Regions from separate parts of the Vreelandella sp. V005 genome, predicted to be linked through region 2. Evidence: predicted binding sites of a transcription regulator. Region 2 holds the regulator's gene; the other holds the start of a gene.
What was found. Region 2 encodes PhoB, which activates phosphate uptake and scavenging genes when phosphate is short. Its sites were predicted from a motif close to TGTCATANNNNTGTCANA; they were not measured.

Region 1: a site for PhoB is predicted at 3,061-3,078, ahead of ACUN8H_RS03560 (CYTH domain-containing protein). Genes of this name have one in related genera too.

Annotation. Positions count from the first base shown of each region.
Region 1 is NZ_JBQXYA010000001.1:772,754-776,976, forward strand. It holds gene argA (amino-acid N-acetyltransferase) at 1-816, opposite strand, end outside; gene ACUN8H_RS03550 (inorganic phosphate transporter) at 1,004-2,269, opposite strand; gene ACUN8H_RS03555 (TIGR00153 family protein) at 2,281-2,961, opposite strand; gene ACUN8H_RS03560 (CYTH domain-containing protein) at 3,099-3,998, shown strand; gene ACUN8H_RS03565 (ion transporter) at 4,087-4,223, shown strand, end outside.
Region 2 is NZ_JBQXYA010000006.1:161,782-166,004, forward strand. It holds gene ACUN8H_RS14390 (NAD(P)/FAD-dependent oxidoreductase) at 1-193, opposite strand, end outside; gene ACUN8H_RS14395 (chorismate--pyruvate lyase family protein) at 322-897, shown strand; gene ubiA (4-hydroxybenzoate octaprenyltransferase) at 933-1,823, shown strand; gene phoB (phosphate regulon transcriptional regulator PhoB) at 1,948-2,637, shown strand; gene phoR (phosphate regulon sensor histidine kinase PhoR) at 2,640-3,923, shown strand.

The DNA.
Region 1 (4,223 bases), on a different contig from region 2:
ACCCAGCAGAGCGTCGTGGTTGTGCCAGGAAAGTAGATGCGTGCGCGCCACGCCTTCCCGGGCGGCGGTGCAGGCAGCCTGTAGGTGGCGGGCCAGCTCGCTACCCGGCACGGCGTGGGTTAACCGTGGCTCGGCTTCCGCTGGCGAAAGCTGACGCAGCAGCGCGCCATGCTCGTCTTCCAATCCTTCGGACTCCCCCAGCAGAATCAGCTTGTCGGCTTTTAGCGCCACGGCGGCGTGCTGGGCCACTTCGGAGGCGTCCAGATCAAACACTTCACCGGTACTGGAGAAGCCCAGCGGCGGTAGCAGCACCAGCGAGCCTTTTTCCAGCAATCCCTGAATCGCGCTGGCCCGCACGCGGCGCACTTCACCACTGTGGTCGAAATCGACCCCTTCACGCACGCCCAGCGGCTTGGCGGTCACCAGGTTGCCGGAGATCACGCTGAGCTCTACACCGTGCAGCGGTGTACTCGGCAGGCCAAGCGACAGACGCGCTTCGAGCCATAGCCGCTGGTGGGCGGCGACTTGTTCTACGTGAGCCATCACTGCGCGATCCGCCACCCAGCGGCCGTCGATTCGCGTGGGTTCCACGCCCGCAGCGGTTAGCGATTCATGCACCTGTGGGCGAATGCCAAACACCACGACCAGACGAACGCCCAAGGTGTGCAGCAGAGCCAAATCTTGAATCAGCTGCTCCCCTCGGCCAGACGCCATCGCTTCGCCTTCAATTAAGATGACAAAGGTTCGCCCCCGGTGCGCATTAATGTAGGGGGAAGCGTTACGAAACCAATCAACAAAGGGGAAGCGCGTATCCAAGGGCCGCTCTCCGGCAGCAGGTGAAAGAAACATACGACGTTGTCCACGTCCAATGAGTTACTTTACCAGAGCACAAAAAACAGCGGCACCTTCTAATGCAAATCTGCTCGATCTAAAGCAGATAAACATGAAGATGCCGCTGTGATATTCCCGCTCAGGTACTGCTTAAAGACTTTCGAGCCTATATTTAGCCGAACATGCCTTTGAACATGAAGAAGAACAGGATCGCAAGACCAGCACCGGCGGGCAAGGTGATCAACCAAGACGCCGCAATCGTACCGATAACCCGTAGGTTAAGCGCCGCCATGCCGCGTGCGAGTCCAACACCTAAAATTGCCCCTACCAGGGTATGCGTAGTGGAAATCGGCAGGCCAGTACCCGATGCAAGCACCACCGTCGTGGCTGCCGCCAGCGTGGCCGCGAAACCACGACTGGGCGTGAGCTCGGTAATTCCAGTACCTACAGTGGCGATGACTTTATGGCCGTAAGTGACTAGACCCACCACGATACCGCCGCCGCCAAGTACCAGTACCCACCAAGGCACCAGCGCAGAACTACCAATTTCACCACCGGTTTGTACCACGCTGATGACTGCTGCCAGCGGGCCAACCGCATTCGCCACATCGTTTGAACCATGGGCAAAGGCCATGGCGCAGGCGGTGAAGATCATCAGCACGCCAAACACGCGCTCTACGTTGGCGTAGCCAAAGTGATCATTCGCGTTGTGCTCAAACTTGATACGCCGCTGCATCACCAAACCAATCACCATAATCACCAGCCCCAGCAGAATCGACAGCAGCAGGCTCTGGTTAAAGGTTAAGTCCAGCCCCACATGGGACAGCCCTTTGGTCAGCGTTACCATCGAAACGATAAACCCAACCAGGAATACATAGCCCGGCACATAGCGTTTAGCGGCCGTGAATGGGTTGGCATCTTCAAAAATCAGGTGGTGAACCGATTTAAACAGCACAAAGCCAATGGTGCCTGCCAACAAGGGCGACACCACCCAGCTAGCGGCAATCGTGCCCACGGCACCCCAATCCACCATGGCGGGGCCTAGCCCTGCGACCGCAAAGCCCACGATCGCGCCGACAATCGAGTGGGTCGTGGAAACCGGCCAGCCTTTCATGGACGCCACCAGCAGCCAAGTGCCAGCGGCCAGCAACGCTGCCAGCATGCCGTATACCAGCAGTTGCGGGTCATCTTGCAACAGCTCAGGATCGATAATCCCTTTGCGGATCGTGTTGGTCACCTCGCCGCCCGCCAACCACGCGCCTAAGAACTCGAAGACGACAGCGATAAGAATGGCTTGCTTGATGGTGATCGCTTTCGACCCCACCGAGGTTCCCATAGCGTTGGCGACGTCATTGGCACCCACACCCCAGGCCATGAAGAAGCCAAACAAACAGGCCAGGATAATGAAGATGTCACCGTGCTGGGCAATAATCTGCATGAAAGGTCCCCTTAGCGGGCAGTCAGGATCTGCAGGCGGCTACCCACGCGCTCAGCGCGATCAGATAGTTCGCCAACCCATTCAATGATTTTGTAGAGGAAGATCACGTCTACTGGCGGTAGCTGGCTCTCAAGCGCGAAGAGTTGGCGACGGATCGTCACCTGTTGATCATCAGCTTGGTGCTCAAGGGTATGCAGTTCACGGATCATATTTTGCATGACATCAGAGACGTTTTTGCCAAAGCCGGACTCAAGCAGATCCTTGAGTTCTTCCAACGCTTGGCGGGCTTGGGCAACACAAGCAACACTGGTACGGATGTAATCGCGCATAGGATCCGCCAGCTCGTCAGGCACGCGCATTTTACGCCCCAGCATAATGCCGGTAATGTCGCGCGTCTTATTGGCGATTTTGTCCTGCACGCTGATCAGGTCGAGTAGGTCGGAGCGCGAGACCGGCAGAAACATGGTGTTGGGCAGATTCAACCGCAGCTCTGTTTTCAGCGTATCGGCGTCATGCTCTAAACGGGTGACGTTTTCGCGTAGCTCGGCTGCTTTGTCCCAGTCGTTGGCAAGCGTTGCTTCAAAAAACGGCAACAGCTGGTCGGCACATTCATTCGCCTTGACGATATGGGCCAATAACGGCTGGAATGGCGAGCGGCCAAACATCGAAGAAAAAGGATTGGAGGTAACCATAATGCCTTTTAGCCTGTTTTCGGAAAGCCTGGAAATGGCGGCGCCAGTATAAAGAGTGCGCCCGCCGCCGTCATGAAAAGTTCACAAATGTAACCAAATATTCATTTAAATGTCACGATAACGAGGTGGCAAGTGTCATGAAAAATACCCATCCCATGGAAGTGGAATTGAAGCTTGCCCTAGCACCTGAAGGGCCTGCGGCGCTACGCGCACACCCTCACCTTGGCTCAACATTGGCGCGCCAGCAAACGCTAACCAACACTTACTTTGATACGCCTGACGGTGATTTGGCCAAGGCAAGAATCGCGTTACGCCTACGCAAAATAGATGGCCACGTACTGCAAACAGTGAAAACCGCTGGCCAGGGCGGTGGCGGACTTTCACAACGGGCAGAGTGGGAGTGGCAGGTGCCTGGCGACGCGCTAGACCTAGCCGCACTCGCTGAGCTTCCTCCTTTTAAAGGCGAGCTTGGCAAGGTGCTGAGCTGCCTCACCCCTCAACTTAGCACCGACTTTACACGCCGCAGCTGGCAGCTCATTGATGCGTCCTCACCCCAACCTGGGCATATCGAACTGGTTCTTGATGAAGGTGAAATTAGCAGCGGCGGCTACCGCACGCCTATTCGAGAGATGGAACTTGAACTGAAGGAGGGCGATCCGGAGACGCTGTGGGCCTTGGCATTGACGCTTTCAGAGCAGGTGCCGCTGCGCCCTTCCGATAGCAGCAAAGCGGCGCGTGGTAATGCACTCAGCACACAGCACTGGCCACTGCCTGAAGCGCACTCCCTGGCGCAGTGGCTGCATCGCGCCACGCTGGCGCTGGACGCCTACCACGACAGCCAGCAGGCAAACTTCCTGACCGATGCCCAGCAGGCGTTAACCACTCTGGCCCATCACCCTGCCCTGGATGCGACTACCCGCCCGTACGCACAAGCGCTACTTGGCGGCTTAGACGCCCAGGGCCAGCCCAGCACCGCTTACGGTAAAGCTGCGTTGGCACTCGCCCATCGCTTGGCGTATCAAACCGCGCTACGCTAGCGGTAAGTAACATTAAGGACTGTTTTGAGGAACTGGTTTGAAGGACTGTTTTGAAGGACCGTATTGAGCCCCCTTTCAGGATGATGCAATGAATTTACACTTAACTCCTGGCGCCGAAGGGCTGCGTGCCCGTCTGTTCCATATTATTTTTGAGTCCGACACGCCGGGTGCCAAAGCCTTCGATATCGCATTGATTGGGGCAATTTTGCTCAGCGTTGCGGTCAT
Region 2 (4,223 bases):
GCTGTGCTAGCTGGTGGGGCGTTAGCTTTTTAGCGAAGCCGGTGGAAAGCAGAGGCTTGCTATAGTCATCACCACTGTCAGCACTAACCAGTGTCATTGAGCGTTGATCGCCTTGTCGGCGCAGGGCGCGCGCTAGCCCTATGCCTGCCATTCCGGTGCCAATAATTATCAGCTCGGCGTGAGAGGTTGACATTTTCTGCGTCGTTGAAGGTACCTGGGAGGGTGATGCGGGCATGCGGTTACCAAGGGGGTCGCTGAAACAAAAGCCTATCAGGACCCCATGTTACACTAGCCGCCCCGATTATTGTTCTGGAGAACTCGGTGACATCGCCTGCTTTCCCGCAACCCACGCTGTTTCCCTATTGGCGTCCCATTGAAGCAGTGCGGTCTGCCATGGGGATGCCCTGGTGGAGATGGGTTGCTTCGACAGATTCTTTAACCGCCCGTTTAATCGCTGCCGGGGGGGATAGGCCGTTTCGCGTACGCTTACTTTATCAGGGCGTTGGCTGGCCGCGACAGGATGAGGCCCAGGCGCTGGGCATTGGGCTCAAGCGTTATGCCTGGCTGCGGGAAGTAGCGCTATGTATTGATGAAATACCCTGGGTGGTGGCGCGCTCTGTGGCCCCTCTTACACAATTAAAGGGCCAACGAATGGAGCATTTGGGAGAGCGTTCGCTAGGGAGCTGGTTATTTCGTCAGCCAGGTTTAATTCGTGGGCCGCTAGAGGCTACCACGCATCCCCCCGCCTTTGCTCGTGCCAACGGTGTCGTGCCTAACAGCACCTGGGGCAGGCGCTCCGTTTTTCAACTGGGCACTCAGCAAGGCGGGTTAACGTTATTGGTGCAAGAGTATTTTTTGCAGGCGATGGCAGATGACCTTGATCTGCCTTCGCGCTAGGCTAGCGCCTGCATCTTATTTTTCGTGAGGTAAGCATGGATCGTTCACTGTTGCGACCAAAAGGGTTGGTTCGCGTGGCAGATTTTCTACAGCTAATGCGTTTGAATCGACCTATTGGTACGTGGCTGTTGATGTGGCCGACGCTTTGGGCGCTTTGGTTTGCGGCGGAAGGCGTGCCAGGCCGAAATACCCTGCTGATTTTTATAGCGGGTGTTTACGTTATGCGGGCTGCTGGCTGTGTGGTGAATGATTATGCGGATCGTCATTTTGATGGCCATGTAAAACGCACCAAGCATCGTCCGCTGGCGACGGGGCGTATCAGTGAAACCGAGGCCCAACTGCTATTTATTGCGCTGGTGGCCACTGCCTTTATTCTGGTACTGCTGACCAATTGGTTTACGGTGCTGCTGTCGCTGGGTGGCGTATTACTGGCGGTTATTTACCCGTTTATGAAGCGCTATACCCATTTTCCTCAAGTGGTACTCGGCGCGGCGTTTTCATGGGCCATTCCAATGGCGTTTGGCGCCGTGCTGAACCACGTGCCGCTAGAAGCATGGCTGCTTTTCTTTGCCAATGTGCTGTGGACGGTCGCGTACGACACGCAGTACGCCATGGTGGATCGTGACGATGATGTGAAAATTGGTATTAAATCAACCGCCGTGCTGTTTGGTAGTGCAGATCGCTTAATGATTGGCTTGCTGCAGGCGGCGACGCTGATGCTGTTGGCATGGGTTGGTTGGCGAGCCGGTTTAGGTGGGTTCTTCTGGCTGGGGCTTGTTGCCATGGCAGCGACTTTTTTGCACCAGCAGCATTTGATTCGCCACCGTGAGCGGGATGCCTGCTTCCAGGCGTTCCTCAACAACCACTGGTCGGGTCTGCTTGTTTTTGCCGGTATTGCGCTAAGTTGGTGGCCTGCGGTGGGCTAATAACGGCGATTGTCATGTAACTGTCATCAAGTCATGGTGTTATCGTCACTGACATGTCATTGAAGAATTGATCTTTAGACTGGCTTTCTTTGAACTGGCTTTTTGAACACCGTGAGGCTCTGGTATGACCGCCAAGACCGTTCTGATTGTCGATGATGAATCGTCGATTCGCGAGATGATCGCGGTAGCGCTGGAAATGGCTGACTACCGCGTGCTCGAAGCAGATAACGCCCAGGATGCTCATGCCATGGTCGTTGACCATCAACCGGATTTACTGCTGCTCGATTGGATGATGCCCGGCACCAGCGGTATTGAGCTGGCTAGGCGTTTGAAACGCGAAGAAGCCACGGCTGAGATCCCCATTATTATGCTGACCGCTAAAGGCGAGGAAGATAATAAAATTCAAGGGCTTGAAGCAGGCGCCGATGATTATATCACCAAACCTTTTTCTCCTCGTGAATTGGTGGCACGGCTAAAAGCAGTGCTCCGCCGCGCTACTCCTCGTGGCGTTGAAGATCCGATTGAGATTAACGGTCTCTTGCTAGACCCGGTCAGCCACCGAGTTAGTGCTCACGGCAAAGCGTTGGAAATGGGCCCCACCGAGTATCGTTTGTTGCAGTTTTTCATGACCCATCAAGAGCGTGCCTACACACGCAGCCAACTGCTTGACCAAGTGTGGGGTGGCAATGTGTATGTAGAAGAGCGTACGGTTGATGTGCATATTCGTCGCTTACGCAAAGCGTTGGGTGATGTGCATCAAAACCTGATTCAAACGGTTCGGGGCACCGGTTACCGTTTCTCTGCCCGGGTGTAAATGTGCGCCTGTGGAGCCGTGAACTGTGGCGGCTAGCGTGGCTAGCGACGCTGGGGACTTGTCTAGGTTGGCTATTGGGTTCGGCAGGGCTGGGGCTTTCGGTAGGCCTTGCAATATGCCTGTTTTATCACCTGCGACAACTGCGCGAGCTGTACCTGTGGTTAACCCTACACCCTCACGACGAGCCACCTGCTGCACGCGGTATGTGGGGCGAGCTCTTTGATCGCTTGTATCGCTATCAAAAAAGTCAGCGCATTACGCAAAGCCGACTGCGTGCTACTTTAGCACGTATTCAAGAGTCGTCCGAAGCGATGCGTGACAGTGTGGTGATGCTTGACCGGCATGGTGACTTGGAGTGGTGGAATAGTGCTGCAACCGCCATGCTGGGGCTCCAAACCGCCCATGATAGAGGGCAGCATATTACCAACCTGCTGCGTGATCCCAGTTTCATCCGCTACTTCAATGCACGTAACTATAGCGAACCGTTAACGCTCACTTCGCCTATTGATGAGCGGCGTATACTTCAATATCAAATTACGCTCTATGGCGATGATGAACGTCTCGTCATGGCACGCGACATTACCCGCTTGCATCGCCTCGAGCAGATGCGCCGTGACTTTGTTGCCAACGTCTCCCATGAACTGAGAACGCCGCTAACCGTCCTCTCCGGCTATTTGGAAACCTATAGCGACATCGCTGACCAGTTGCCCCCACGCCTTGGTAAAAGCCTTCACCAAATGCAGGAGCAAACGCAGCGAATGCAAAACCTGGTCAACGACCTCTTGCTGCTGTCTCGTTTGGAAATTGATCAGGGCGGCAAAGATCACCATCCGCTAGCGCTGGGGCCGTTGCTACACAGCATTTGTAATGATGCCCTGGCGCTGTCGCATCAGCGCCATACCATTACTGTGAAACTTGAAAGCGATGCACGCTTATTGGGCAGCGAGGAGGAAATTCGTAGCGCCATTTCTAACTTGGCCTTTAATGCTGTTCGTTATACCCCAGCAGGGAGCTACATTACGTTGCGCTGGAAAAGTAATGCTGGTGGCGGTTCAATCGATGTGGAAGATAATGGCGATGGGATCGATCCTGTTCATATTCCTCGGCTGACCGAACGTTTTTACCGTGTTGATAAAGGTCGCAGTACCGCGACCGGCGGCACGGGGTTAGGCTTAGCCATCGTAAAGCACGTATTGCTGCGCCACGACGCACAATTACAGATCGAATCCCACCCTGGCAAAGGCGCGCTATTTCGCTGTACATTTCCCGCTTCGCGGCTTGTTTAATCTTGGCAAGTGATGTCAGCGCACAACACCTGTAGAAGTGTGTCATATTGGCAGTAAGATTGGTAAAAGTTTGCTCATGTGCCATTTTTGCACACCTGATGGCGTGTAAAAAGGACTCTAGCGAGTTGGCTATTGAGCGCCTTTTGTTTTTTAAATTGTTGTTTATTATGTGTTTTATTTTCAATGTCATTTTTTTGGCACATCCGCTGCAACGTTAAGAGTAAGAAAGACGACCGCAGGAAATGCTGGTTTTTAACTAGGCCCTTCTTTCTTAAATAAGCGGTATCAAACAGCGATCGG